2 regions of the Planococcus liqunii genome follow, and region 1 is predicted to be linked to the other one. Evidence: a T-box and tRNA genes for the amino acid it is inferred to sense, from the RefSeq annotation. Region 1 holds a T-box; the other holds one or more tRNA genes.
What was found. The T-box of region 1 lies ahead of trpS (tryptophan--tRNA ligase). A T-box ahead of a tRNA ligase gene usually reads a tRNA of that ligase, here a tRNA-Trp.
Positions count from the first base shown of each region.

Region 2: it has a tRNA-Trp gene. The T-box ahead of trpS (tryptophan--tRNA ligase) is inferred to sense a tRNA for this amino acid. The anticodon was not compared.

Region 1 covers NZ_CP129238.1:2,707,295-2,722,225, reverse strand. Annotated here, with positions in the region: gene opp4B (oligopeptide ABC transporter permease) at 1-426, shown strand, start outside; gene opp4C (oligopeptide ABC transporter permease) at 439-1,356, shown strand; gene QWY22_RS13750 (peptide ABC transporter substrate-binding protein) at 1,545-3,245, shown strand; gene trpS (tryptophan--tRNA ligase) at 3,290-4,279, opposite strand; T-box leader at 4,324-4,534, opposite strand; gene QWY22_RS13740 (DUF3899 domain-containing protein) at 4,578-4,865, opposite strand; gene QWY22_RS13735 (peptide ABC transporter substrate-binding protein) at 5,160-6,866, shown strand; gene opp3b (oligopeptide ABC transporter permease) at 7,070-8,008, shown strand; gene opp3C (oligopeptide ABC transporter permease) at 8,005-9,024, shown strand; gene QWY22_RS13720 (ABC transporter ATP-binding protein) at 9,040-10,107, shown strand; gene QWY22_RS13715 (ABC transporter ATP-binding protein) at 10,097-11,035, shown strand; gene QWY22_RS13710 (putative glycoside hydrolase) at 11,194-12,402, shown strand; gene spxA (transcriptional regulator SpxA) at 12,768-13,163, shown strand; gene mecA (adaptor protein MecA) at 13,403-14,059, shown strand; gene QWY22_RS13695 (competence protein CoiA) at 14,199-14,931, shown strand, end outside.
Region 2 covers NZ_CP129238.1:1,101,869-1,116,799, reverse strand. Annotated here, with positions in the region: gene QWY22_RS05585 (C45 family autoproteolytic acyltransferase/hydrolase) at 1-540, shown strand, start outside; gene QWY22_RS05580 (C45 family autoproteolytic acyltransferase/hydrolase) at 876-1,934, opposite strand; gene QWY22_RS05575 (ATP-binding protein) at 2,042-2,992, shown strand; gene QWY22_RS05570 (cation-transporting P-type ATPase) at 3,068-5,731, opposite strand; gene QWY22_RS05565 (VOC family protein) at 6,107-6,487, opposite strand; gene QWY22_RS05560 (hypothetical protein) at 6,777-7,316, shown strand; tRNA gene QWY22_RS05555 (tRNA-Leu) at 7,390-7,473, opposite strand; gene QWY22_RS05550 (inorganic phosphate transporter) at 7,588-8,586, opposite strand; gene QWY22_RS05545 (DUF47 domain-containing protein) at 8,602-9,219, opposite strand; tRNA gene QWY22_RS05540 (tRNA-Leu) at 10,230-10,313, opposite strand; tRNA gene QWY22_RS05535 (tRNA-Cys) at 10,323-10,396, opposite strand; tRNA gene QWY22_RS05530 (tRNA-Gly) at 10,405-10,479, opposite strand; tRNA gene QWY22_RS05525 (tRNA-Gln) at 10,485-10,556, opposite strand; tRNA gene QWY22_RS05520 (tRNA-His) at 10,566-10,641, opposite strand; tRNA gene QWY22_RS05515 (tRNA-His) at 10,686-10,761, opposite strand; tRNA gene QWY22_RS05510 (tRNA-Trp) at 10,782-10,855, opposite strand; tRNA gene QWY22_RS05505 (tRNA-Tyr) at 10,864-10,947, opposite strand; tRNA gene QWY22_RS05500 (tRNA-Thr) at 10,951-11,026, opposite strand; tRNA gene QWY22_RS05495 (tRNA-Phe) at 11,051-11,126, opposite strand; tRNA gene QWY22_RS05490 (tRNA-Asp) at 11,145-11,220, opposite strand; tRNA gene QWY22_RS05485 (tRNA-Met) at 11,225-11,301, opposite strand; tRNA gene QWY22_RS05480 (tRNA-Val) at 11,545-11,620, opposite strand; tRNA gene QWY22_RS05475 (tRNA-Glu) at 11,737-11,811, opposite strand; tRNA gene QWY22_RS05470 (tRNA-Ser) at 11,838-11,927, opposite strand; tRNA gene QWY22_RS05465 (tRNA-Asn) at 11,934-12,008, opposite strand; rRNA gene rrf (5S ribosomal RNA) at 12,022-12,137, opposite strand; rRNA gene QWY22_RS05455 (23S ribosomal RNA) at 12,258-14,931, opposite strand, start outside.

The DNA.
Region 1 (14,931 bases):
TGGCTCAGCCGGCTGCATCATGTCCTGCTGCCAGCCATTGTACTTGGGGCGATGAGCACGGCCTCTTATACGCAGTTTCTCCGCAATGACATCATTGAAAACTCGCGGAAAGATTTCGTGCGGACAGCCCGGGCAAAAGGTACGCCGATGAAGAAAATTTACAACGTCCATATTTTACGGAATTCAATCATTCCACTGGTGACGTTCCTGGGCTTTGATTTTGCTGCATTGATTGGGGGAGCTATTATTACAGAAACCATTTTCACCTATCCGGGAATCGGCCAATTGTTCCTCGATTCGGTAACGAACCAGGATTATCCGACTTTGATGGCATTAACGATGCTCTTGTCATTTTTAACATTAGCAGGAAATTTAATAGCAGACATACTTTATGGGATCGTGGATCCACGAATCCGTTTGGATTAGGGGGGAGCAAATATGGCATCATCAACCACTATTACACAGCAGAAGAAGCCGGAAAGAAGCTTATCTCCATGGCAGATTGCCCGGAAAAAGTTCTTGCGCAATAAATTGGCGATGGTGAGTACAGTTTTCATCATAATCGTAACTGTTATCTCATTACTGGCACCGTTTCTTGCGCCTTATCTGTCGCCGAATCCAGATATTACAAAAGTGAATATCAGTTCTATGAACATTCAGCCAAATGGTGAACATATTCTTGGAACGGATAAAAGCGGAAGGGATGTATTAACGCGTTTGTTTTACGGAGGACGGGTTTCTCTATTAGTAGGTTTTAGTGCGACGTTGATGGTTATTACACTCGGAACGGTAGTCGGATCCATCGCAGGATTTTTTGGCGGGGCAGTAGACAGCATTTTAATGCGCTTTACTGACTTCGTTTTAAACTTTCCGTTCCTGGTCTTCGTTATTGTATTGAATACGGTTCTCTATGGGATTGTAGATGGCCTTTGGGTGCTGATCATGGTGATTGGGGTACTTAGCTGGGGCGGTGTGGCACGGCTGGTGCGCAGTAAAGTGCTGGCAGAAAAAGAGAACGAATACATTCTCGCTGCCTTGTCGATTGGCTGTTCGCCGTGGAAAGTCATCCGAAAACACTTGTTGCCGAATGTTATGTCGACGATTATTGTCCAAGGAACCTTAATCTTTGCCAGCATGATTGTCGTGGAATCGGCTTTAAGCTACTTAGGTTTTGGAGTTCCCCAAACGACGCCAAGCTGGGGCAATATGCTGTCTTCTGCCAATGAGCCGGATGTTTTGCAAGGCAAACCATGGATTTGGATGCCGCCAGCTTTAGTTATTACCCTGACAATCCTTTCCATCAACTTTATTGGTGAAGGTTTGAAAGACGCCTTAAATCCAAAATCATTGCGTTAAACCCGAAGGGCTGCTTTTATAGCAGCCCTTTTTGATTTAAAAAAATAAATGTTTTTGACTTTCTACTATTATATATAATAATTTTGAGTTCATATAGATGATAAATATCAAATAAATACTATACACTTTGGTTATAAGTTGTATAATCTAGTTAACAGACTTTTCGGGAAAATAAGGAGGAGAGCTAAGTGAATCGAAAGAAGATGTACTGGTTTCTCTGTTTGGCATTGGGATTTAGTTTTTTTCTCGCAGCATGCAGCGGCAATAGTAATAGCCCGGCTCCAGAAAATTCAGAAGGAGGAACTGAAGGCGGTGCCTCAGGAGAGTTGGATTCCGAACAGGTGCTGAATTTGATGGAAAGTGCTGAAATTCCAACGATGGATTCTGCCTTAGCTGAAGACACAGTGGCTTTTAATATTCTAAATAACGTCAATGAAGGATTGTATCGTCTGAATCAGGAAAACATAGCAGAACCGGCAATCGCAGAAGGGGAACCGGAAGTCAGCGAAGATGGGTTGACCTATACATTTAAGCTTCGCGAAGCCAACTGGTCTGACGGTACACCTGTCACCGCTCAGGACTTTGTCTTCTCCTGGCAGCGTGCCGTAGATCCAGCCACCGGTTCTCCGTATGGTCCTTATATGATGGCCGGCACCATTAAAAATGCGGCGGCAATTTCAGAAGGCAAGATGGATAAAGCAGAGCTTGGCATTGAGGCTACGGACGACAAAACTTTGGTGGTGACGCTGGAACGTCCGGTCCCTTATTTCCTTTCGTTGATGTCTTTCGGAACTTTCCTGCCGCAAAAGGAAGCCTTCGTCACTGAAAAAGGCGGGGCATATGCTTCTAATTCAGACAACCTTCTGTTCAATGGACCGTTTATCCTGACAAACTGGGACGGTACCGGCTTAACTTGGTCAATGGAGAAAAATCCAGAGTATTGGGATGCAGAAACCGTTAAACTTGAAACGATCAATGTCGATGTAGTAAAAGATGCCGGGACAGGGCTCAACCTTTACAATTCAGGAGAAAAAGACCGTACCACTTTATCTGGTGAATTTGCCATGCAATACGCGGATGACCCGGAAGTGGTAAGAGAACTTGAACCGAGTATCTTTTATATGAAGTTTAATCAGGAACGGAATGGGCAGCCTACTGTATTGGCCAATGAAAATATCCGAAGAGCAATTTCAATGGCTTTCAACAAACAAGATTTGGTGGATGTTGTACTTGCGAACGGCTCTTTGCCAGCAAACTACCTGGTGCCGGCTGAATTTACATTTGATGAAAACCAGGAAGACTTCCGGGAAGTCAACGGCGACATGAATGAATACAATGCAGAAGAAGCGAAAAAACTATGGGCACAAGGGATGGAAGAAGAAGGATTGACGGAAGTCACGATTGAATATTTAGGGGACGACACCGAACTATCCAAAAAGATGAATGAATATTTAAAAGCACAGCTGGAAGAAAACCTTGAAGGGCTGACCATCTCCATCAAGACAGTTCCTTTCAATGTCCGACTGGAATTGGATGAAGCACAGGACTTTGAAATCCAAAATTCAGGATGGGGCCCGGATTATCAAGACCCGATGACATTCATCGATTTGTTTGTAACCGGATCTCCTCAAAACAAAATGGGCTACTCAAATCCTGAATTCGATGCACTGGTGGAATCAGCCAAAGGCGATCTGGCACTCGATATTCCGGCACGCTGGGATGCCATGGCGCAGGCTGAGCACATCCTGATTGAAGAGGACGCGGCTATTGCACCGATTTATCAGCGAGGAGCCATGGCGCTGCAGAAACCATATGTCAACGACATAGTTGTTCATCCATTCGGCGGGGATTTCGGCTACAAATGGGCATACATTTCAGGAAAACAGTAAATTTTAAAAGACAAAAAAAGGCTGCCATAACGGCAGCCTTTTCGTTATTTGCGCTTTCGGCCCAAGCCCATCGCATTTTCCATTTTCTTTAAGGTTTTATTAGCCAAGAAATTGGCTTTCTCAGCACCTTCATCCAAAATTCGGTCAAGCTCTTCAGAATTCAGCAATTCCTTGTAGCGTTCCTGAATTGGCGCAAGGTGGCCGGTGACCGCTTTGGCGACAGAAGCTTTGAAATCGCCATAGCCGGCTCCTTCGTATTTCGAAACGAGCGATTCAATGCTTTCGTTGGTCAATGCGGCTTCAATCGTAAGCAAGTTTGAAATACCTGGTTTGTTCTCAGGATCGTATTTCACGATGCCTTCAGAGTCGGTAACGGCACTTTTGATTTTTTTCTCGATGGTTTTTAAATCATCCAACAGCGTAACTATCGCTTTTTTGTTTGTATCCGACTTGCTCATCTTCTTGGTTGGATCTTGAAGCGACATGATACGGGCACCGTTTTTCGGTACACGGATTTCTGGAATTTTCAATACTTCGTTATAGCGTTTGTTGAATCGTTCCGCCAAATCTCGGGTCAGTTCAATATGCTGCTTCTGGTCATCGCCTACTGGCACGACATCGGTTTGGTACAGCAGGATATCTGCAGCCATCAATGGCGGATAAGTCAACAGCCCCGAAGAAACAGAGGTGCTCTTCGCTGACTTGTCTTTATACTGCGTCATGCGCTCCAGTTCACCGATGGTTGAAATGCATTGCATCATCCATCCCGCCTGAGCGTGAGCTGGAACTTCCGATTGGATAAAGAGCGTTACTTTTTCCGGGTCGATTCCAACCGCCAAATACAATGCAGCCAATGCTTTGATATTCTTTCTTAATTCCAGCCGGTCCTGCGGCATCGTGATGGCATGCTGGTCCACGATGCAGAAAATGCAATCATACTCATCCTGCAAATCGGTGAATTGCTTGAATGCGCCGATATAGTTTCCGAGTGTAACGGTACCGGTAGGCTGGACGCCTGAAAAGATTTTTTTCATCCAAATTCCTCCTCAATATAAAAAACACATCACACATCCCCAAAAAAAGGGACGAATGATGTGTCTTTCCGCGGTACCACCCTAGTTGCCGTCACCGGCCACTCTTCTTCATAACGTGAAGATCACGAAATCGGCTACTGTTATTTCACCGGTTCAGCTCAAAAGTCCATTCAATGCTGCACTTCATCTGTTTCCACCAGCCACAGACTCTCTATAGAAGGAACAGCATTTACTCTTCTTTTTCATCGCTCATTGTATATTGATTTATTATAATACAAAGAAGTTTTTATTAGCAAGCTTACAACTGATAAATAATGAGTGAAATCATCATGGCTGCCAGCGTAAAGCCGCCGATGATCAATAATGGAGCGCTTGAGATGGCCATTATTTCCGACGGGGAGCGCATTTCGTCATCTTCCAACGTGGATTTGCCTTTATAGACTTTTCGCATGCTCATCGTAAAGATGTCAAAAATTCCGGTTCTGATTACAAAAACCCATAAACCAATAAATAATACAGTACCTCCGTAGACAAAAGAATTATTGATATAGGATAAAAGAGAGAATGGTTCACTCCTAAACACCATGGTCAAAAGTATTAAAACTTGTATAATGATTATTCCAATAAAGGATTTTTTCATTTTTCGCACCCCAATTCTAATCTATTGTAGAAGAAAATATAAAAAAAATCAAAAATTATTGAAAATATTTTTGTTAAAAATTCCTCATAAATCCAATATTCATGCTCTTTCGTGTAACATTATTGACATGCCATTGTTATAAAGTTGTAACTAGTCAAAAAAAAGTGCTGTACAAGCAAAAAAGATTATGTATAATAAACAGTGTACCAATTTTTCAGAAAATTTAAGGGGGTCACGTAAGTGAGAAACAGCAAGGTATTTTGGCTACTAAGCCTGGTTTTAGTTCTTAGTGCCTTCCTAGCAGCATGTGGCGGCGGGGAAGATACTTCAACTGAACCATCAGATTCAGAAGGCGACAAAGAGAAAGAAAGTGCATCAGGAGATTTGGACTCAGTCCAAGAACTGAACTTGATGGAAAGTGCAGAAATACCAACAATGGATTCAGCTCTTGCTGAAGACGCTGTAGCATTCAACATTATGAACAATGTTAACGAAGGTTTGTACCGCTTGAACCAGGAAAACATTGCAGAACCTGCAGTAGCTGAAGGAGAACCAGAAATCAGCGAAGACGGTTTGACTTACACTTTTAAATTGCGTGATGCTAAATGGTCAGATGGTTCACCTGTAACTGCACAAGATTTCGTATTCTCTTGGCAACGTGCAGTTGACCCGGCTACTGGATCACCTTATGGTCCTTATATGATGGCTGGAACGATTAAAAACGCTGCAGCTATTGCAGAAGGCAAAATGGACAAAGCTGAGCTTGGTGTAGAAGCTAAAGACGAAAAAACTCTAGTGGTAACACTTGAGCGTCCGGTTCCTTACTTCATCTCATTGATGGCATTTGGTACATTCTTGCCGCAAAAAGAAGCTTTCGTTACTGAAAAAGGCGATGCTTACGCTTCTAACTCAGAAAACCTTCTTTACAACGGACCATTCACATTGACAAACTGGGATGGCACTGGCCTGACTTGGTCAATGGAAAAAAATCCTGAGTACTGGGATGCTGAAACTGTAAAACTTGATAAAATCAACGTAGACGTTGTTAAAGAGTCTGGTACAGGGGTTAACCTTTATACATCAGGCGAAAAAGACCGTGCTGGTCTATCTGGTGAATACGCAATGCAATATGCTGATGACCCAGAAGTAGTAAGAGAATTAGAACCAACTGTGTTCTACTTGAAATACAACCAAGAGCGCAATGGAAAAGAAACACCACTTGCTAACGTAAACATCCGTAAAGCGATTTCAATGGCTTACAACAAACAAGATTTGGTTGACGTAGTATTGGCAAACGGATCACTTCCAGCTGATTTCTTAGTGCCAACTGAATTCACATTTGATGAAAGCAAAAAAGACTTCCGTGAAGTAAACGGAAAAATGAACGAATTCAATGCTGAAGAAGCTAAAAAACTTTGGGAAACTGGCTTGAAAGAGCTAGGAGTAACAGAAGTTACACTTGAAATGCTGGGTGGAGATTCTGAACTTGCCAAGAAAATGGATGAGTACATGAAATCTCAACTTGAAGGAAACCTTGAAGGGTTGACAATCAACCTGAAAGCAGTTCCATTCGCAGTACGTCTTGAACTTGACGAAAAACAAGATTACGATATCCAAAACTCTGGTTGGGGCCCTGATTACCAGGATCCTATGACTTTCCTAGACTTGTTCGTAACAGGTTCTGCTCAAAATAAAATGGGTTATTCTAACCCTGAATTCGACAAATTGATTGAACAAGCTAAAGGCGAATTGGCTCAAGACATCCCTGCACGTTGGGAAGCAATGGCTAAAGCTGAGAAAATCTTGATCGAAGAAGACGCAGCTATCTCTGGTATCTACCAGCGTGGTATCATGTCACTTCAAAAACCATATGTTCATGACATTGTTGTTCACCCATTCGGTGGAGATTTCAGTTACAAATGGGCTTACATTTCTGGAAAAGAATAATTTTGTAAATTGGCCACTGTGAAAAACAAATAGTAAGAGAGTATATCGCTGCTTGTTACTGGACGATATACTCTCTTTTCTAATGTAAGAGAATTCACGGAAAATTGACCATTTTCTGCTAACTTTTGAAAAAAACAAGCCTTTATTCTTAACAAAAAAACAAGTCTTGTCACATAGAGAACAATTTTTTACGGAGGTGCAACATGGCACGATACATCGGCAAACGTTTAATCTACATGGTACTTACTCTAGCATTGATTGCCACTTTTACATTTTTCTTAATGAAAATTTTACCGGGTTCCCCTATCGCTTCCGCAGGTAAATTATCTCCAGAACAAAGGGCAGTTGTTGAAGAAGCCTACGGTTTAAATGATCCTTTACCGGTTCAATACTTTAATTACATGTTCGGCTTGGCGCAAGGAGATTTGGGTATTTCCATTAACCAATTCAAAGGAGCTCCTGTAACAGATCTGATTCTCAGCCGTATGGGACCGTCAGCACAAATCGGTTTCCAAGGTATGGTATTAGGGACGATTATCGGAATTTTGCTTGGTATGATTGCTGCATTGCGGCAAAATACCTGGGTGGATTATAGCAGTACTTTGATTGCGATCATCGGGATATCGATTCCATCCTTTGTCTTTGCTTCACTGCTTCAATATTGGTTCGGTTTAAAATTGGAATGGTTCCCTGTAGCTTTATGGAAAGACGGATTTATGTCCAGCGTCTTGCCGTCAATTGCGCTGGCGATGTTCCCGCTTGCAACAGCAGCACGTTTTATTCGTACTGAAATGATTGAAGTATTGGGTTCAGACTATATTACGTTGGCAAAAGCTAAAGGGGCCAGCGGTTCTGAAATCGCTTTCAAACATGCTTTCCGGAATGCATTGATTCCGTTGATTACTGTTTTGGGGCCAATGACTGTTGGTATTCTGACTGGATCACTAGTAGTAGAACAAATTTTTGCGATTCCAGGAATTGGAGAACAGTTCGTTAAATCTATTATGGTCAATGACTTTTCCATTATCATGGGCACAACGATTTTCTTCTCAGTGTTCTTGATTGTCGTCATTTTGATTGTAGATATTCTTTATGGCATCATCGATCCTCGGATCCGTCTTTCAGGAGGTAAAAGTTCATGACACAAAATCTAGAAAAATTACCGAAAGGTTCGTTTGATCGAATCAAGGTAGATACCAAACAAGCCGAGCGCATCTCAAAGCCGAGCGTTAGTTTCTGGCAAGATGCATGGCATCGGCTTAAGAAAAACAAAGGCGCCATTGCTAGTTTAATCCTGTTCCTTTTAATCGTTATCATGTCGTTTGTAGGGCCGATGATCAGCCCATACGAACCAAATGCTCAAACCATCACGCATGCAAACTTGCCTCCGAAAATTCCAGGTCTTGAAAAACTAGGGATTTTTGACGGAGTAGGAACTTTAGGCGGAAAAGAAGTTAACTTATACGAAATGAAAAAAGTAGAAGTCAACTATTGGTTTGGAACAGACGGCCTTGGACGCGATATGTTCTCGCGTCTTTGGGTGGGTACACAAGTTTCGCTGTTCATTGCCTTTGTAGCTGCAGCTATTGATATGTTGATCGGGGTTATTTACGGTGGGGTTTCCGGATATTTCGGCGGCCGTATAGATGATTTGATGCAGCGTATCGTTGAAATTTTGACAGGTATTCCGAACCTGGTCGTCGTAATTTTGTTTATCTTGATCATGGATCCCGGAATCCTTGCCATTATCATCGCTCTGACCATCACCGGTTGGACCGGCATGTCGCGGGTTGTGCGTGGACAGGTTCTTAAATACAAAAACCAGGAGTTCGTATTGGCTGCCAGAACTTTAGGAGCCAGCGACTCACGTATTATTTGGAAACACCTAATGCCGAACGTTCTGGGCATCGTTATTATCAACACCATGTTTACAATTCCAAGCGCTATTTTCTTCGAAGCGTTCTTGAGCTTTATCGGATTAGGGCTGCAGGCGCCAGACGCATCGCTCGGTACTTTGATCAATGATGGCTACAAATTGCTTCAATACCAGCCGCACATCTTAGCATTCCCGGCGATTTTGCTCAGCTTGATCATGATTTGCTTTAACTTGATCGGTGACGGCCTTCGTGATGCGCTTGATCCTAAGATGAAAGATTAAGGAGGAAAGTTACAAATGGAAAAGATTCTACAAGTAAAAGACCTCGAACTTTCCTTCAACACTTTTGGCGGGGAAGTAAAAGCAATCCGAGGCGTAAACTTTGATTTATATAAAGGGGAAACATTGGCAATCGTAGGTGAGTCGGGATCAGGTAAATCCGTAACGACAAAATCCATCATGCGCCTGCTTCCTGAGAATTCAGCTGAATTCAAAAATGGCGAGATTCTTTTTGGCGGACGTGATCTGACTAAATTGAGCGATAAAGAAATGCAAAAAATCCGCGGAAAAGACATTTCGATGATTTTCCAGGACCCGATGACTTCGTTAAACCCGACGATGCCGATTGGCCGCCAGATTACGGAGCCGATTTTAAAACACCAAAAAATCAGCAAAGCGGAAGCGAAAAAAGTAGCAATTGATCTGCTTCGCCTGGTTGGAATGCCAAAACCGGAATTGCGCATGAAACAATACCCGCACCAGTTTTCCGGCGGTCAGCGCCAACGTATCGTTATCGCCATTTCGCTTGCCTGCAATCCGCAGATTTTGATTGCGGATGAGCCGACTACAGCGCTTGATGTAACGATTCAGGCACAAATTCTGGAATTGATGAAAGATCTGCAAAAGAAAATTGATACATCGATTATCTTCATCACCCATGATCTTGGAGTCGTAGCGAATGTTGCAGACCGTGTAGCTGTTATGTATGGCGGCAAAATTGTTGAAATCGGAACAGTAGATGAAATTTTCTATAACCCGCAGCATCCTTATACGTGGGGCTTGTTGAGTTCAATGCCATCTTTGGATACTTCAGATGCAAAACTTTACGCAATTCCAGGAACACCGCCGGACTTGTTGGCACCGCCTAAAGGAGATGCATTTGCACTCCGCAGTGAATACGCGCTTCAAATCGACATGGAGCAAAACCCTCCATTCTTTAAAGTAAGCAATACTCACTATGCGGCAACGTGGCTATTGCATCCTGACGCACCACAAGTTGAACCTCCTGCAACCGTAGTGGAACGCATGAAGAAGTTCCCAGGAAGCAGATATTATGAAGGAGGAGCGGTTTACAATGGCAGATAAATTATTGGAAATCAAAAACCTAAAACAGCATTTTAATGTTGGCAAAGCAAACGAAGTTAAAGCTGTCGACGATATCAGTTTTGATATTTACAGAGGCGAAACTTTAGGCTTGGTTGGCGAATCCGGCTGCGGGAAATCCACTACCGGCCGCTCGATCATCCGCTTGTATGATGCAACTTCAGGGGATGTTTTCTTTGAAGGTGAAAATGTACACGGCAAAAAGTCCAAAAAAGATTTGAAGAAATTCAACCGCAAAATGCAAATGATCTTCCAGGATCCATACGCTTCATTAAACCCGCGTATGAAAGTAATGGATATTATTGCCGAAGGCATTGATATCCATGGATTGGCTAAAAATACTGCTGACCGCAAGAAAATGGTTTTCGATCTTCTTGAAACGGTTGGATTGAACAAAGAGCACGCAAACCGCTATCCGCATGAATTCTCAGGTGGACAGCGCCAGCGTTTAGGCATTGCCCGTGCACTTGCGGTAGATCCGGATTTCATCATTGCCGATGAACCGATTTCGGCGCTCGATGTATCGATTCAGGCTCAGGTCGTCAACTTGCTGAAAGAACTGCAGGAAGAAAAAGGACTGACGTATTTATTCATCGCTCATGACTTGTCGATGGTAAAATACATTTCCGACCGTATCGGCGTTATGTATTTCGGGAAACTTGTGGAATTGGCTCCAGCGGAAGATTTATACAACAATCCGATGCACCCATATACACAATCGCTGCTTTCAGCGATTCCGCTGCCGGATCCGAACTACGAGCGCAACCGTGTCCGTAAATCATACGATCCAGCTATGCATAACTACACGGAAGCTGATAATGTACAAATGAGAGAAATCACGCCGGGCCATTTTGTCCAATGTTCAGAAAAGGAATTTGAATCATTGAAAGCTGCCAGCGCTGTAAGATAAGATAAATGAAAAAACGGATGCCCATGTGGCATCCGTTTTTATGTGTATACGTTCTGGAAATACTGAAAATAATGTAAGAGAGCTTCTTGCTTTGCTGTATATAATATTCGGAAAAATGTTAAGATAATTACAGATACTGACATAGGAGGCGTGACTGTATGAAGAAAAAGTTACCGATAGCAATTTGTTCATTGCTGCTTGGAACGTTGCTGGCTTCTCCAGCATCAGCAGCAGAAGACGAGTCTCAGCCACCGGATTTTGAAAAACGTACATATCATGCAGCAACGATAGATGCGGAAGTACTGGCATCTTCTAAATTATTTGCTTTTGATTCCGGCTTAGCCTTTGATTACCCGGATGCCGTACGGGGCATTTTTGTCACTGCCCACTCTGCAGGCGGCGCCCGGTTCGATCAACTCGTCGATTTGGTGGATACGACAGATTTAAATGCGATGGTAATAGACATTAAGGAAGATTTCGGCCATTTAACATACGAACCGAAAGAAGGGAGTCCGCTTGCAGCACTCGGCATTGGAGAACCCTATATCGAAGAGCCGCGTGCGATTTTGGAACGCCTCGAGGAAAAGAAGATTTATCCGATTGCACGGGTGGTCGTTTTTAAAGATTCAGTCCTGGCAGAAAAACGTCCGGAATGGTCGTTTGTCGACGGCAATCAGGTTTGGAAAAACCGAAGGGGAGAATCTTTTGTTAATCCTTTTATGAAAGAGGTATGGGACTACAACGTTCAAATCGCCATTGAAGCAGCTAAATTAGGCTTTAAAGAAGTCCAGTTCGACTATGTCCGTTTCCCGGAAGGATTTGAACACAGGGCAGATACACTGCAATATTCCATGGGGAAATACGCCGAGTCAGATCTTGATCCCATTCAACGGCGAGTGGAAGCAGTAACCGACTTTGTCGCATATGCCAGAAAGCAATTGGAACCATATGGAGTCGAAGTTTCTGTCGATATTTTCGGCTATTCCGCAACCTTGCCGGAGGCGCCGGGCATTGGACAGAACTTCTCCAAAATCTCGGAAAATGTGGATGTCATTTCTTCCATGATTTATCCGAGCCATTGGACTGCTTATTTCGGCATTGCCAAACCTGATCTGGAACCGTATAAGTTAGTGGCCGAATATGCCAAAGTTGAAAATAAAAAGTTGGCGGCATTGAAAAATCCGCCGGTGTCACGGCCGTGGCTTCAGGACTTTACAGCTTCTTATTTAGGAGCCGGCAATTATAAAAGATATGGAAAAGCAGAAGTGGAAGCGCAAATAAGGGCTTTAAATGAGAATGGGATTGAAGAATTTTTGTTATGGAATGCTGGCAACACCTATTCAAAAGGAGTAGATTATACCCCTTGATAAGCAAAACAAGCCCAATCCAACGATTGGGCTTGTTTTTTTGCAACTATTTTTGTTTTCATTCGTACTATATAAAGTAGGGGAAATGATTTTCAAGAAGGAATCGTAATTGAGAATAAAAAAATCTTCTATGTGGGTTTAAAACCTTTATACACGGGTAAAATAAAGAATATAAATAAATGAAGGAATTAAGAATTATGTAGCAATTATGTGACATTCAATCAGTTTTTTAAATAAATTTTAACAATCCCTATATTCAATAGATAACGATTGTTGTATAATGAATGTAAAGCTTCTACATTATAGTGATTCTAATTTAATAATTACTGAACTAACTTGAATCCGAAAGGAAGTGCTCCATTATGATGGTTACATTATTTACTTCTCCAAGCTGCACGTCTTGCCGAAAAGCGAAAGCATGGTTGGAAGAACATGAAATTCCATATACAGAACGCAATATTTTCTCTGAGCCTTTAACAATCAGTGAAATTAAAGAAATTCTGCGAATGACTGAAGACGGAACGGACGAAATCATTTCAACCCGTTCGAAGATTTTCCAAAAATTAAATGTTGATGTAGAAAGCTTGCCTCTACAACGTCTATATGAATTAATTCAGGAATACCCAGGTTTGCTACGCCGTCCAATTATCATGGACGAAAAACGATTGCAGGTCGGCTACAACGAAGATGAAATTCGTCGCTTCCTGCCTCGTAAAGTCAGAGCTTATCAATTGCTTGAAGCGCAGCGTATGGTGAACTAAAAAGTTTTCAAGCTGTCCGGTCTTTATGACAATTCATAATGGATCCCGGGCAGTTTTTGTTTTATTTTAATTAGTTGCATTTATCTGTACAATCCATTAAACTCTTAGTTACTTGAAGCTTAGGCAGCCTTAGGCATATACTTTCTCTTCCGTTATAAAACAGGATATAATTAAGGCAGTACCACAGCACGGTATAGAAGGACGATCCTCTTAGTCCATTTCGAAAGGAGAGGTGTAAAATGGAGATCGAACGAATCAATGATAACACAGTGAAATTTTACATTTCCTATCTTGATGTTGAAGAACGTGGCTTTAGCCGTGACGAAATTTGGTTTAACAGAGACAAAAGCGAAGAATTGTTCTGGGAAATGATGGATGAAGTGAACGAAGAAGCTGATTTCGTTATGGAAGGGCCGCTGTGGATTCAAGTCCAGGCAATGGATAAAGGACTTGAAGTAACGGTTACCCGAGCTCAACTTACTAAAGATGGGCAAAAAATTGATTTGCCTGATGATATAGAAGAACGCCGCAAAATGTTCGGCGGCGATGATGCAGCTGCATCCGAATTCGATGAATTTGAACCAATCTTCGATGAACCGGATTTGAAAAAACTCGAATACACATTTGTCTTCTCTGAAGTGGACGAATTGCTGCCATTGGCCCGCCGCTTAATGTACGTGCCGATTGAATCAGCGCTTTACCACTTTGAAAACAAATACTATCTGTATGTAGGGTTTGATGAACTCCTTCATTCAGAGAGTGATGTTAAAGACAATATCAGTATATTCACCGAGTACTTGCAAAGTTCTCCAATTACGATTCACCGTTTAGAGGAGTATGGCAAACCCATCTTCAAAAAAGATGCATTAGCAAATGTGCTGCATTACTTCGGATAAGGCCTCCTATGGGAGGTCTTATTTTTTTGCTTAAATTTAAGGGGCGAGTAAAGTTCAGCGAAAGAAACTGGACGGAAAGCCATTAAATATTTTTTCATTGCCTAAGCGGCATAACTCTTCTACAATCGAGAAAAGGAGAGTGAATGCTATATTAGTAGCTAAGACATCGACCGATCGACTAATTTATTTGCACCCACACCTAAACCGGGAACGTTTGGCTCACTTAAGAGCCAGTGAGCAATTTTTTTGTCCATCCTGCGGCGAATCCCTGCTTTTGAAAATCGGCAACATTAAAATCCCCCATTTTTCCCACACAATCCACTCAGAATGTGCAACTTTCAGTGAATCCGAATCCCCATTGCATCTGCACGGCAAAACGATGCTCCACACTTTTTTTACTCAAAAAAATCATCATGCAGAACTCGAAAAGTACTTCCCTTTTATTCGGCAACGGGCTGACTTGTTTATTGACCAGCGGTTTGCCGTCGAATTTCAATGCAGCCCTATTCCGGTTCAGCAGATCAAAGCACGAACAAATGGCTATCTAGAAGAGGGAATCCAGCCGCTTTGGCTGTTATCCGCAAAAAACGGCCAGACGGAAGGAATTCAAATCATCAAATTAAAGAGTTATGAGCGTGCTTTAATTCAACAAGCGAGAGAGTGTTCCTTTCTTTTGTCGTTCGACCCAGTGGCAAATCGCTTCTATTATTGCTCCAGCCTGTTTTTCCTCGGCGGCTTTCGGTGGATTGCTAAGATCAAGTCTTTGGCTGCTGGAAAACAGACCTTTCCTTTTGCGCTGCCCCGCAAGCTAACCAAAGCGGAATTCGAACTGGCCTTTGAGTTAGCTGCAACCGAAAGGCGGCGTTTTCTCC
Region 2 (14,931 bases), 1.6 Mb from region 1:
TTTATCTGCAATATGATCGGCCGGCTGATTTTAGAGAATTGTGCTTCCATTGAAGAAGCCATCGATTTGCTGAAAGACATTCCGCACCGCCGTTCATTCAGCTATGTGCTGCTGGACCGCACCGGAAAGTCGGTTGTCGTGGAAGCTTCACCGCGTTCCGTGGTAGTCCGCGAGTCGTCGGTATCCACCAATCATTTTGAATTGCTGACAGAAGAAAACCGCTACCAGACTGATGATTCACGCCGCCGGGAAGAAACCATGCTCGCTTACCAGAACATGGCGGATGCCTACAGCGCGTTCCGTCTGCTCAACGACTCCGACCAGGGCGTCTTCTCAAAGAAATACACGACCGCTTCCGGCACCTTGCATACGGCCTCTTACTTCCCGCATAGCCTGGAAGTCGGCTTTGCAATCGGTCCGGACCGCTTGCCGCTGATGTTTGATTTCGGCCGCTGGCTCCAGGGAGAACGCTTGTATGCCAAGCGGATCAACGGAAAAATCGATACCCATCTGCCCTTTGTTCATATGGCGGAAATGTAAAAAAGGAGTTGTCCCCAAAGTAATGGGACAACTCCTTTTTCAGTTATCTAAACACTTTTCGGTGCTAAACAGGTGCTTCCACTTTTCTTATTGTCCAGACTCCAGCATCTAGCCCCTCGAGTCGCTTCTGACTTGCCGGCCATGGCAAAGAACGCCATTTCCCGACAAGCCCTCCAGCGCTCGTCGGGGCTAAACAGGTGCTTCCGCTTTTCTTATTGTCCAGACTCCAGCATCTAGCCCCTCGAGTCGCTTCTGCCTTGCCAGCCATGGCAAAGGACGCCATTTCCGGCAATCCTCCAGCGCTTGTCGGAGCTAAACAGATGCTTCCGCTTTTCTTATTTATAAGCGTAGTTCTTTTCCAGATGGGCAAAGCCGATGTCCGTGTCAATTTCACCATAAACTTTCTGTTCTTCAAAATCCTGCCCTTTCAGCCACTCCCCGAAATCAAAAACAGCCGGCTTCTGGTTGCCGCCAATCGAAAACCAGACTTGTTTGTCTTTCGGCAAATAAACAGAAGTATGGATGGTCCCTGCCCAGCTCTTGTAATCTGTTGAAAACACGCCTTTGTCCATGTCATTGAACAGCCGGTATGCTTTATACGCATCGGTTGTTTCTTTAGGTTGAGACACAATTGCTTCAAGTCGCTGATGGGAGTCTTTTAAATAGTTGCGGTTTTCATGTGACTGGATTTCAAAATGATTGGTGCAAACGTTCGTTTTGCGCACGTCGACTGCTCTCGGGCTTGCTTCGATTACAAAAGTCTCTCCGCTGAGATCAGTTACGACGTAGCTGAACGAGCCCCGGTGAGGAATCGCTTTTACTAATTCCATGACTTCTTGCACGGTCGCACATGTCTCCAAAATGATGCGGCCGATCATGTAACAAACAAAACCGTCTCCCGGTTTTTTTCGGTGCGTGAAATTGTACCCCATTGCCAGGCCTTTCTCGTTCATGCCATCCATCCGTCCAGCAATACGCGAAGTCGGTCCGATCATGGCATAGCCGCCGTCTGCCGGCTGAAACACACTGAAGCGCCCTTCATAAGTCTGTGGGTGGAAATCGTAATTCCGCACCATGAAGTCCTCTCCTGTAACGATTGAACACCCTGAAGGCATTGCATCAATCCGGTAGCCGCCAAAGTCGCGCAAGACTTCCTCCATCGGCAAATTCAGGCTGTCCCGCAAACCGTTCAACTCCTGCCAGATTCCCGGTGCAAATTGTTCAAAGGCAGTTTTGGTTTCTTCCACATCGATTTGAAACCGCGGTCTTTTTACTTTCCATTGCTTTCTGCGGTTTTCAAGTGTAATGGATTCTTTCAACAGTTCCCCCTGCATCCAGCCAAAATCATAATGGTTTCCCCGAAACTGCAGAATATCGCTATGTATGTGTTTCATAAATGCCCTCCTCTGTCCCTTATACTATTGAATCTGTCTAATATTCAGTTATTATAACAACTAAGCAATGTATTTTGACAGAAAAACGGATTGAGAGGAGTGATGGGATGCCGCGGCTAAAAATGCTCATTGGCCTTCCGGGGAGCGGAAAATCGACGTTTGCTGCGAAAATCACTGAGACAGAAACGGGATGGATTCACTTGTCATCGGACCGAATCGCCCACGAAAGGTTTAGTGTGAAGGAACCGATTGACCACCGTACAGTTTTCGAAGAACTATACCAGCAGACCGCCGCTTCCCTCACTGCCGGCCGCGACGTCATTTACGATGCCACCAACCTAGCTTCTTCAAGAAGGAAAAGCCTTCTGAATCGCCTTCGGAAAATGGAAGCCGAAACAGAAGCAATCCTGTTCTTCACACCAGTTGAAGTGCTGAAGCAGCGCAACCGCATGCGAAATGACCGGGAACGGGTACCCGAAGCGATTCTGGAACGCTACATCCGGGCTTTGCAGTTTCCGAGAAGAGATGAGAAGTTGGATAAAATCAGCATTGTTTCCGGGTTTAAGCCTTCTATAAAGTCTTCAGAAGCACAAAGCCTCCGACAGCTTATCGGGTCTGAAAACACCACGTTCGAAGATATCCTTGCCCTCTACAGATCGTTTGAAGAATCAAGCGCACTCATCACTCACCCTGAAATGGAAGCCGTCGCTTACCGTTCCTATAAACTGTTTAAACAGGTTCAACTGGATGTTCTGAACCGCCAAGAACGCGCTCTTCTTTCCTGGGCAATGCTTCTCCATGGGATTGGCAAGCCCCATGTCCGGAAACCTGTGCCTATTGAACAGGACAACTTCTATGGCTATGAGCATGTTTCCATGTACATGGCCTATCCGATTCTTTCTGCTTTAGAGTACCCAGAACCATTCGTTTTCGATGTGCTTCTGCTGATTGACGAACATCGAGAAGCCCCAGCGATGAAACGAGGGAAAATCAGGCGTAGAATTGGGGAAGAAAATTTTCAGCGGCTTCAGTTTCTAATGGCGAAAATAAATACCTGATACTAAACCAATGCATCTATCTTATAAACTTCAGAAAAAATTTTACTTCAACATATGCAATTCGGATCGTTCAGTTTATGATTTTGCCGTAAAAAATTTGCGAGCCACCCATTTTTCCAGTTCTACCATAACAAACACAATGAGGCCAATAGCCAGTGGCCACACCCAATATTCCAGTGCAAGTGGTGCGGTGCCCAATAAGATATTCATAAAAGGAACGTAAGTAACCGCCAGTTGGACGGCAATCAAAATACCGGATACAAGAAAAGCGGCTTTATTCGAAAAGAATTCTCGGTTAAATGCAAATCCTTTTTCACTTCTGCAATTGAATAAATAAAGCAATTGAGAAATCACCAATGCTTGCAGCGCCATGGTATGAAGGATAGCTGCATTATAGTTCATGTCCTTTGCTTCTTCCAGCATAGCTAGTATCCCACCGCAGATTACGGCAGAAACAAACGCAATACGGAAAAGATAATAACGGCTCAACAGCTTTGTGTCGGGTCTTCTAGGCGGCCTTTTCATAGCACCGGGTTCCAGCTTTTCAAATGCAATCGCCATTGAAATCGTGACAGCTGAAATCATATTAACCCATAGAATCTGTACGGGAGTCAGTGGCATTACCGTGCCGAACAAGATACTGACAAATATTAAAAAACCTTCCGCCACATTGGTCGGCAAGATAAATAAAATCGTCTTTTTCAAATTGTCGTAAACACGCCGACCTTCTTTGACCGCTTTGACAATCGTATTAAAATTATCATCAACCAGCACCATATCCGCTGCCTCTTTTGTTACTTCCGTTCCTTTGATGCCCATCGCCACACCAATATCCGCCCGTTTCAAAGCAGGTGCATCGTTTACCCCGTCTCCGGTCATGGCGCAAATATGGCCTTCAGCTTGAAGCGCCTGAACCAAGTGAAACTTGTTATCCGGGCTGGTCCGTGCAAAAATATCGTATTTCAACGCTGCCTCAGACAATTCCTCTTTGCTCATCCGGTCCAAATCTTTTCCTTCCACTACCAAACCGTCGCTTCCGATTCCCATTTTAGCGCCGATTGCTACTGCCGTATCCTTATGGTCGCCCGTAATCATTTTGACACGGATTCCAGCTTCTTTGCATTGCCGGATAGAATCGATCACTTCTTCACGCGGCGGATCGATAATGCCCGCCAAACCGATGATTTCAAATCCGCTTTCCATGTCGCTGTGGTCGATGCTCTTGACAGAAAAATCAACTGGTTTTGCGGCAGCTGCTATTAGCCGTTCTCCTTTTTTCGCGTGTTCCTGTATTTTCTTTTGCCATATTGCCCCTTGATGATTGGCTGTTTCTAGATTGGCCATTTTAAATATTTGTTCAGGAGCTCCTTTTACAAATATCACTTTTTGCCCTTCCATCTCTACAAGCGAAGCCATATATTTATACGACGAATCAAAAGGGATCTTGGACTGGCTTTCCAATTTCCCAACCCTTTCATCCGCTTTTTCAGCCAAAGTGATGAGGCATCCTTCCGTGGCATCACCGCTAATAACCCAATGGCCTTGCTTATTGTATCTCAAGTCCGCTTCATTGACTGTTTTAACACAAACCAGAAACCGCTTTAGTAATGGAAACTCCGTAAGCCGAACTTCCTTTTGATTCAATGAAATAGCGCCTTCTGGAGCATATCCTGTTCCTGTCACTTCAAAATCTCCATCTCTCATCAAAATCGACGTAACCGTCATTTCATTTTTAGTCAATGTACCCGTTTTATCGGAACAAATAACAGAGACAGCACCTAGCGTCTCAACAGAAGGCAAACTGCGTACAATTGCATTTTCTCCGGCCATCCTTTGCACGCCAATTGCGAGTATGATTGATAAGACTGCCGGAAGCCCTTCGGGAATTGCCGCTACGGTTAACCCGATAATCGACAATAGCAGCTCTGCTGTCCCGTAGTCATGAAAGATATATCCAATAAAGAACATCATAGCTGCACTTATCAAAATAATAGCGGAAATGACTTTTCCAAATTCAGAAATCTGCCGGAGTAATGGGGTTTGCAGCTGATCCACTTCAGAAATAGAGGCATTGATTTTCCCTAACTCCGTATTATTACCAATTTCTACTACCACTCCAATGCCTGAACCTGAAGAAATAGACGTACCTGCATACAGCATATTCCACCGGTCAGCCAATACTGTGTCTTTAAGCAATGCCCTGCTGCTTTTTTCAATCGATTCCGATTCTCCTGTTAAAGACGATTCCTCTACATTCAAATTGACCGCTTCAAAGATGCGGATATCTGCAGGTACTTTATCTCCTGCGCTTAAAACAACGATATCCCCTGATACTAGCTCGGCAGAACGAATGGCCGTTCTCGTACCGTTACGGACCACTGTTGCTTTTAAAGACAGCATTTCTCGTATGCCTTCTAGTGCTTTTTCCGCTTTACTTTCCTGAAAAAAACCGATTGTTGCGTTGATTACGATAACCAGTATAATGACTGATGTATCAATATAATGCCCCAATAGAAATGTAATGACTGCCGCTCCCATCAAGACGTAGATCAGTACGTCATTGAAATGTTTAAGAAATCGCAATATGGCTGGTTCTTTTTTGGGTTCCGGAAGCACATTTAGCCCCGATTGCTTACTTCTTTTTTCCGCTTCTTCTTCCGTTAATCCTATCGTTTCATCTGTCTGAAGCGCTTCAAATACTTCTTGAACAGTAAGTTGATGCCAAGCCGTTTTCTGCATGGGGCTGCCCCTTTCTAACTTCCACCTCTCTGTTATCCACGACTGCAAGTCTCTGCTATTCTTCACTGTATGGTATTCGTTCCGTGATAACAAGTTTCCGAAAAAATTGTTGTATCTTTATATTTACGATGCAAAAGTAATTGATTGCCCACTTAGATTTTTAGTTGTAAATTTCCTTCTATCCGCATTTTGTTTTTCAATTATACCCAGTATTTCTTAAGTCGGAATGCTGCTTGCGAGAGCCTTACATTCCTAATACCGATTGGTGCTTATTCAACTTAAGTATTTTGTAGGGCTCTCATTGATGACGAAGCAATTGAACTTAATTTTATATTTCAGACTGTTTTCACTGCTAACCAGTTCTACTGCCATTGCTTAATTATAATTAGAGATTTCAATTAAGTTTTCATCTGGATCTCTGATGTAGACAGATGTGATTCCTGCTGTTGCTCCTGTCCTTTCAAGCGGACCTTCTTCAATTCCTAAATGACATTTCTTCAAATGCTGAATAACTTCAGCTATAGGAACTTCCGTTATAAAACAAAGATCAGCACTGCCTGGCGTAGGCATTTTTGCTTTCGGCTCAAATTCTTTGCCCTTTTCATGTAAATTGATTTTCTGGTTTCCAAACCTTAAAGCTTTTCTATTGTCGCCAAATGTATGGGTGTCCAGCCCTAAAGCTTCATGGTAGAATTCGCAAGTGCGTTCGATGCTACTGACTGTTAAAACCAGATGATCCAGCCGGTCGATTTTCATTTGCCGCAGCTCCTTTCGCTTTAGTTTCTTAATTCAACTTCTCGCCTCTTCAACCCTTTTAAATAGCAAAAAGAAACATTGCTGGTGTATCTGTTGGCCAAGCCCCCTTTATGTTTACTCCCAGTTGCTCTGTTGAAGTCAAATACAAAAGAATTGAAATAATCGTATAAAATATTCTGAATATTTAACGGAATTGTCTTGCAATTCAAATCATCAGGTATATAATGTAGTTGAACTAAATATCAATTTATTGATACATATATTAAATATTTATCAAGGAGGAAGTACAATGAAAAAGTTTCTCGTCGCCATCATGGTCGCATTTCTTAGCCTGTCTGCCATGTCATCAGTCAGTGCGCATCCACGCCATCACGACAACGGTGGCGACGACTACGACTACAAGTTCACTGTGAAAAAGGAGCTGACCATCAGCAAAAGAGCGCTTAAAAAGTACCGGGACATCGATGTTGCGCTGGATGAAGGATTCACCGGATTAGTTCCAGGAGCCTGTGTACCGAATATGGGGATTCACTTGGTCAAACCGAACCGCGCGGATGACGCAAAACTCCACATCAAAAGACCGGAAATCTTGGTTTATGAGCCACTGAAGGACGGCAGCTATAAACTCGTCGCAGCTGAATGGTATGTGCCTGCAGAAGAAACAGACAAAACACCCGTATTATTCAACGAGAAATTCCAAGGCCCAATGGATAACCACGACGGCTCTAAAGGACAGCATTACGACTTGCACGCATGGCTCTTTAAAAAGAACCCCGATGGAATGTTCACACCGGAGAACAAGCGCGTAAGCTGTGAATTCGCAAAATAAAAAAAGCCGATGTTCTGAAAGAATCAGAACATCGGCTTTTTAGGTTCATCGCTTGGCATGGCGATGATGAGTATACCGGCGGTCGGGGTCGAACCGACACTCCCGTGAAGGAACGGGATTTTGAGTCCCGCGCGTCTGCCAATTCCGCCACGCCGGCATGTCAAAAGGACATTAATAAATATAACATAAATTATTCAAAACACCAATAGTTTTTCACAATAATATTAAAAAAAGTAGGAACGCCAGAATTCCGGCGTTCCTACTCCCTGTTTTAAAGGAAAATATTAAGGATAAAATAGATGCTTCCAGCTAGCAGAGCTGATATCGGCATCGTGATCAGCCATGTAATCAGCATCGTTTTAGCAGTGCCCCATTTAACGCCTTTCAGCCGGTGTGAAGCCCCGACACCCATGATGGATGACGAAATTACATGCGTCGTGCTCACTGGCAAGTGAATGAACGTTGCCCCGAAGATGACAGCTGCTCCTGTAAGGTCAGCTGCCACTCCGTTAACCGGACGGATTTTCATAATCTTGCCGCCGACGGTTTTGATGATTCTCCAGCCGCCGACAGATGTTCCAAGAGCCATGGCAAGAGCACAAAGCGCCTGTACCCATAACTGAATATCATCAGAACTTTGATAATTATTAACAATCAAAGCCATGGTAATAATCCCCATCGCTTTTTGGGCATCGTTTGTACCGTGCGAGAACGATTGCAATGCAGCAGTTGCAATCTGGATCAAGCGGAAATTGCGGTTCGTCTTCGTCAAATTATTATTTTTAAACACCACTTTAAATATGCTGTAAACAATATAACCGACTGCAAAAGCCAGCACCGGCGAAAGGATCAATGCTTGAAGAATCTTTATAAATCCTCCGTAATTCAAAGCCGTAAAACCAGCTGCAGCAATTGCGGCTCCGGCGATCGAACCAATCAAAGCATGAGAAGAGCTGCTCGGAATGCCGTAGTACCAAGTAACCAAATTCCAAATAATAGCAGCCAATAAAGCTGCCAGGATTACAACTGTTCCATTTGTAAGTGTAAATGGATCCACAATATCTTTTGTAATTGTTTTAGCAACGCCGGTAAAAGCCATAGCTCCAACAAAGTTCATAATTGCCGCCAGCATAATCGCATGGCGCGGTTTCAACGCTTTTGTGGAAACCGCCGTAGCGATTGAGTTGGCCGTATCATGAAAGCCGTTGATAAAATCGAATACTACAGCAAAAACGACAATTAAAACTGTTAATAGCAGCACCATATCCATCGGTCATCTTGCTCCTTAAGCGTTTTTCATAATAATTGATTCGAATGTATTTGCTACCTTTTGGCAATGGTCTGCAATTTCTTCAAGTTCTTCGTAGATTTCTTTGTATTGGATAATGCGAATCGGGTCTTTTTCCGTCTGGAATAAGTGTTTGATTGCGTGGCGTCTTGTCACATCGCATTGGGATTCATAATCTTTAATCTTAATCGCATGCTCTCTCATAGCAGGCAATTTCTTAGAAGACATTAAATCTACAGCAGTTTCAATTTCAATCGTACTCAAGCGAATCGCTTCCACAAACTCCAGCATGAACTCGTCTGCATTAATAATCGAATACATTTCAAACATGGAAGCTGTATGGTCCAGCCCATCGAGCACGTCATCCATCGTCATGGCAAGGGCCAAGATATCTTCGCGTTCAATCGGCGTGATGAACGCTTGATTCAAGTCCTGGATAATCGTATGGACATAATTGTCCCCTTTGGTTTCGTAATCCTTCATCGTGTTCGAAAATATTTTCAGATCGCTGATTTCCCGCAATTTATAATCCGCAAAATAAGCAGCACTCTCTTTTAAATTCAATGCGATTTCACCCAATAAAACTGCAAACTTATCTTTCTTCTTGAAAGCCATTTTCTTACCTCCGCTATATTCATAAAATAAAATCTAAGCTTTTATATAATATACTATTTAACATCAGTTGCATACTATATTAATAAAATTTACAATCCTGTAATATTGAAAATTTCCACGAAAATAACATACTCCTTTTTTCAATTAAAGTCCAGAAATTTTGACTCTAAATGCTACAAGAAGGTAATTATTCAACTGTTTCTTACTCTTTAGCTATAGCAAGGATAGTTTCATTTTTTTCTAAAGTAATACTCTCTTATGGAGGATTTGCTTTTAAGATAATAGCATCAGTTAATTTTTCTGGACGCCACTGCCTTAATTCTCCCTGTCAATCGCAGCATTTTGCAGCAACAACTTTGCTTTCTCCCATGCTTACAAAACTGTTTTTAGTATAATCTAGTGGGCTTTCATTCACTTCGCTCGATTCTGCAAAGATTATAAGGGCAAACAGGATTTAGGCGACTGTGATGCTTGATCAAGCCACATAGCATTTTATAAATTCCGTTTCTTGAACATAAGACATTGCGTTAAGTCCCTCTCCTATAGCACATGCTTTAAACACTCCTGCGCCAGCTCTAAGCCATTTCTCTCTACTTGATCATAACTCTCTCTTAAATCGCCTGAATGGCTTTTAGAGTTGATATTTAAGCTTTAAGCATTAGTCACTTGTTAATGAAGTAATGCCCGGCTGCATATGCTGCCTTCAAGCAATTCACTCTTTCTTTAACGCGGCAATCCTCAAATGCAGCATTTCTTGCGCTGTCCTTCCCTCTCTTGAATAGATTCATGTATGAGACAATTGCCATTCATTAAAACAGCGCCAGTCCAACAAATTCAGCACATGTACTATCCTTCATGCCTTCATTCTATTTTTCACAGGTTGCTGTCAGCGTAGTTCTGATGGAAAACAAAAACCGTGGCTTTTCTTTAAAATGAGCAAAAAAAACTTCCAGTTTTGAAATAAATCAAAACTGGAAGTTTATAAAGGGCAGGCAGGCCCTTTTAATTGATACCGGCGGTCGGGGTCGAACCGACACTCCCGTGAAGGAACGGGATTTTGAGTCCCGCGCGTCTGCCAATTCCGCCACGCCGGCAAATTATGATGGAGGCGGCAACCGGACTCGAACCGGTGATAAGGGTGTTGCAGACCCATGCCTTACCACTTGGCTATGCCGCCATAACTTTTGGAGCGGAAGACGGGGTTCGAACCCGCGACCTCCACCTTGGCAAGGTGGCGTTCTACCACTGAACTACTTCCGCAAAAGCTGGGGTACCTGGATTCGAACCAGGGCATGACGGGATCAAAACCCGTTGCCTTACCGCTTGGCTATACCCCAATAATTGGATGGGGCGGACGAGGGGAATTGAACCCCCGAGTGCCGGAATCACAATCCGGTGCGTTAACCACTTCGCCACGACCGCCATAATATTATTGGTATATCGATTAGTTATTAAAAGAAAAAACATGGGGCGGACGAGGGGAATTGAACCCCCGAGTGCCGGAATCACAATCCGGTGCGTTAACCACTTCGCCACGACCGCCATCATATAAAATTTAAAATTGGCAGGGGCAGTAGGAATCGAACCCACATCGGAGGTTTTGGAGACCTCTGTTCTACCGTTAAACTATGCCCCTATAAAAACTGGTGGTGGGGGGCAGATTCGAACTGCCGAACCCGAAGGAGCGGATTTACAGTCCGCCGCGTTTAGCCACTTCGCTACCCCACCTAGTGGTGCCGGAGAAAGGACTTGAACCCTCAACCTACTGATTACAAGTCAGTTGCTCTACCAGTTGAGCTACTCCGGCATGGAGAATTAAAAAATAAAAAAATGGTGGGTCAGGACGGAATCGAACCGCCGACACTTAGAGCTTCAATCTAATGCTCTACCAACTGAGCTACTGACCCACGTAATTAAGATAAAAATGGCGGTCCCGACCGGGATCGAACCGGCGATCTCCTGCGTGACAGGCAGGCATGTTAACCGCTACACCACGGGACCTTTTTGGTTGCGGGGGCAGGATTTGAACCTGCGACCTCCGGGTTATGAGCCCGACGAGCTACCGAACTGCTCTACCCCGCGACAATAATATAGGTGATACAGTGTTACTCTTGCGCTTTCGCTTGATGGACACCTGCATCGCCTTTCGGCTGCTTCGGTGTTAATCGTTGTCTTCGTTCAGCGATTTTTTCTATCCGCGACGATCGTATTGTTCTTACTTTATCATACTTATATTCACTTTGTAAGGCATTTCAGCGTTAAAGGAATATCTTATATAATAGAAGAAACTTTTCAAATCATTACTGGAATTATGTATGTTGGAAATGGTGGAGGATGACGGGATCGAACCGCCGACCCTCTGCTTGTAAGGCAGATGCTCTCCCAGCTGAGCTAATCCTCCGTATAATATAAATCAACATCTGTGACAATTTGCGAACTCTGCTATGAAGACGTTAAAGGAATACTCCTTCCTCGCTTCGCTGCGTCGTCGCAAATTACCATCTTCGTTTGGTAATTTGGTGACCCCTACGGGATTCGAACCCGTGTTACCGCCGTGAAAGGGCGGTGTCTTAACCGCTTGACCAAGGGGCCATTAATTGGTATTGAAGAATATCTACTGGCGGAGAGCAAGGGATTCGAACCCTTGAGACGGTTGCCCGCCTACATGATTTCCAATCATGCTCCTTCGGCCACTCGGACAGCTCTCCAAAAGTTGGCTCCGAAGGTAGGACTCGAACCTACGACCATCGCATTAACAGTGCGGTGCTCTACCACTGAGCTACTTCGGAATAATATGGATCAGCCTGGCAACGTCCTACTCTCACAGGGGGAAACCCCCAACTACCATCGGCGCAAAAGAGCTTAACTTCCGTGTTCGGGATGGGAACGGGTGTGGCCTCTTTGCCATCATTACCAGACCAATTTATTTTGAAAGACAAGTATTATTATACCAAGTCTACAAGGTATTGCAAGCTTTATTTTCAAAAAACCTGCGGCTTGTGCCTTCAAAACTGGATATGCGACATTGAACAACGGTGTTGGTTAAGTCCTCGATCGATTAGTATTCGTCAGCTGCACGCGTCGCCGCGCTTCCACCCCGAACCTATCTACCTCATCGTCTTTGAGGGATCTTACTTGCTTGCGCAATGGGAAATCTCATCTTGAGGGGGGCTTCGTGCTTAGATGCTTTCAGCACTTATCCCGGCCACACATAGCTACCCAGCGATGCCCCTGGCGGAACAACTGGTACACCAGCGGTGTGTCCATCCCGGTCCTCTCGTACTAAGGACAGCTCCTCTCAAATTTCCTGCGCCCGCGACGGATAGGGACCGAACTGTCTCACGACGTTCTGAACCCAGCTCGCGTACCGCTTTAATGGGCGAACAGCCCAACCCTTGGGACCGACTACAGCCCCAGGATGCGATGAGCCGACATCGAGGTGCCAAACCTCCCCGTCGATGTGGACTCTTGGGGGAGATAAGCCTGTTATCCCCGGGGTAGCTTTTATCCGTTGAGCGATGGCCCTTCCATGCGGAACCACCGGATCACTAAGCCCGTCTTTCGACCCTGCTCGACCTGTACGTCTCGCAGTCAAGCTCCCTTGTGCCTTTACACTCTGCGAATGATTTCCAACCATTCTGAGGGAACCTTTGGGCGCCTCCGTTACTCTTTAGGAGGCGACCGCCCCAGTCAAACTGCCCGCCTGACACTGTCTCCCGCCCCGATCAGGGGCGTGGGTTAGAATTTCAATACAACCAGGGTAGTATCCCACCGACGCCTCCCCCGAAGCTGGCGCTCCGGGTTCTCTGGCTCCTACCTATCCTGTACAAGTTGCACCAAAATTCAATATCAGGCTGCAGTAAAGCTCCACGGGGTCTTTCCGTCCTGTCGCGGGTAACCTGCATCTTCACAGGTACTATAATTTCACCGAGTCTCTCGTTGAGACAGTGCCCAGATCGTTACGCCTTTCGTGCGGGTCGGAACTTACCCGACAAGGAATTTCGCTACCTTAGGACCGTTATAGTTACGGCCGCCGTTTACTGGGGCTTCAGTTCGCACCTTCGCTTGCGCTAAGCACTCCCCTTAACCTTCCAGCACCGGGCAGGCGTCAGCCCCTATACGTCACCTTACGGTTTTGCAGAGACCTGTGTTTTTGCTAAACAGTCGCCTGGGCCTATTCACTGCGGCTCTCTCGGGCTATACACCCTACCAGAGCACCCCTTCTCCCGAAGTTACGGGGTCATTTTGCCGAGTTCCTTAACGAGAGTTCACTCGCTCACCTTAGAATTCTCTTCTCGCCTACCTGTGTCGGTTTGCGGTACGGGCACCTCCCGCCTCGCTAGAGGCTTTTCTTGGCAGTGTGAAATCAGGGACTCCAGGGCGCAATGCCCCTTGCCGTCACAGTTCAATGTTTGCGGAAACGGGATTTGCCTCGTTTCCCACCTTGCTGCTTGGACGCGCTCAACCAACGGCGCGCTCGCCTTATCCTTCTGCGTCCCCCCATTGCTCAAACGGCGGGGAGGTGGTACAGGAATATCAACCTGTTGTCCATCGTCTACGCCTATCGGCCTCGACTTAGGTCCCGACTGACCCTGAGCGGACGAGCCTTCCTCAGGAAACCTTAGGCATTCGGTGGACGGGATTCTCACCCGTCTTTCGTTACTCATACCGGCATTCTCACTTCTAAGCGCTCCACGGATCCTTCCGGTCCCGCTTCGACGCCCTTAGAACGCTCTCCTACCACGGACATCTGAGATGTCCATCCACAGCTTCGGTAATCCGTTTAGCCCCGGTACATTTTCGGCGCAGTGTCACTCGACCAGTGAGCTATTACGCACTCTTTAAATGATGGCTGCTTCTAAGCCAACATCCTGGTTGTCTAAGCAACGCCACATCCTTTTCCACTTAACGGATATTTGGGGACCTTAGCTGGTGGTCTGGGCTGTTTCCCTCTTGACTACGGATCTTATCACTCGCAGTCTGACTCCCAAGCATAAATCACTGGCATTCGGAGTTTGTCTGAATTCGGTAACCCGGGATGGGCCCCTAGTCCAAACAGTGCTCTACCTCCAGGATTCTCTATCTTGAGGCTAGCCCTAAAGCTATTTCGGAGAGAACCAGCTATCTCCAGGTTCGATTGGAATTTCTCCGCTACCCACACCTCATCCCCGCACTTTTCAACGTGCGTGGGTTCGGGCCTCCAGTAAGTGTTACCTTACCTTCACCCTGGACATGGGTAGATCACCTGGTTTCGGGTCTACAACTGCATACTCATTCGCCCTATTCAGACTCGCTTTCGCTGCGGCTCCGGCTTCTCACCTTAACCTTGCATGCAATCGTAACTCGCCGGTTCATTCTACAAAAGGCACGCCATCACCCATAAACGGGCTTTGACTAGTTGTAGGCACACGGTTTCAGGATCTGTTTCACTCCCCTTCCGGGGTGCTTTTCACCTTTCCCTCACGGTACTGGTTCACTATCGGTCACTAGGTAGTATTTAGCCTTGGGAGATGGTCCTCCCGGATTCCGACGGAATTTCACGTGTTCCGCCGTACTCAGGATCCACTCAGGAGGGAAGCGATTTTCGGCTACGGGGCTGTTACCCACTGTGGCGGACCGTTCCAGGTCGCTTCGCCTAACCGCTTCTTTTGTAACTCCGTATTGAGTGTCCTACAACCCCAAGAGGCAAGCCTCTTGGTTTGGGCTGATCCC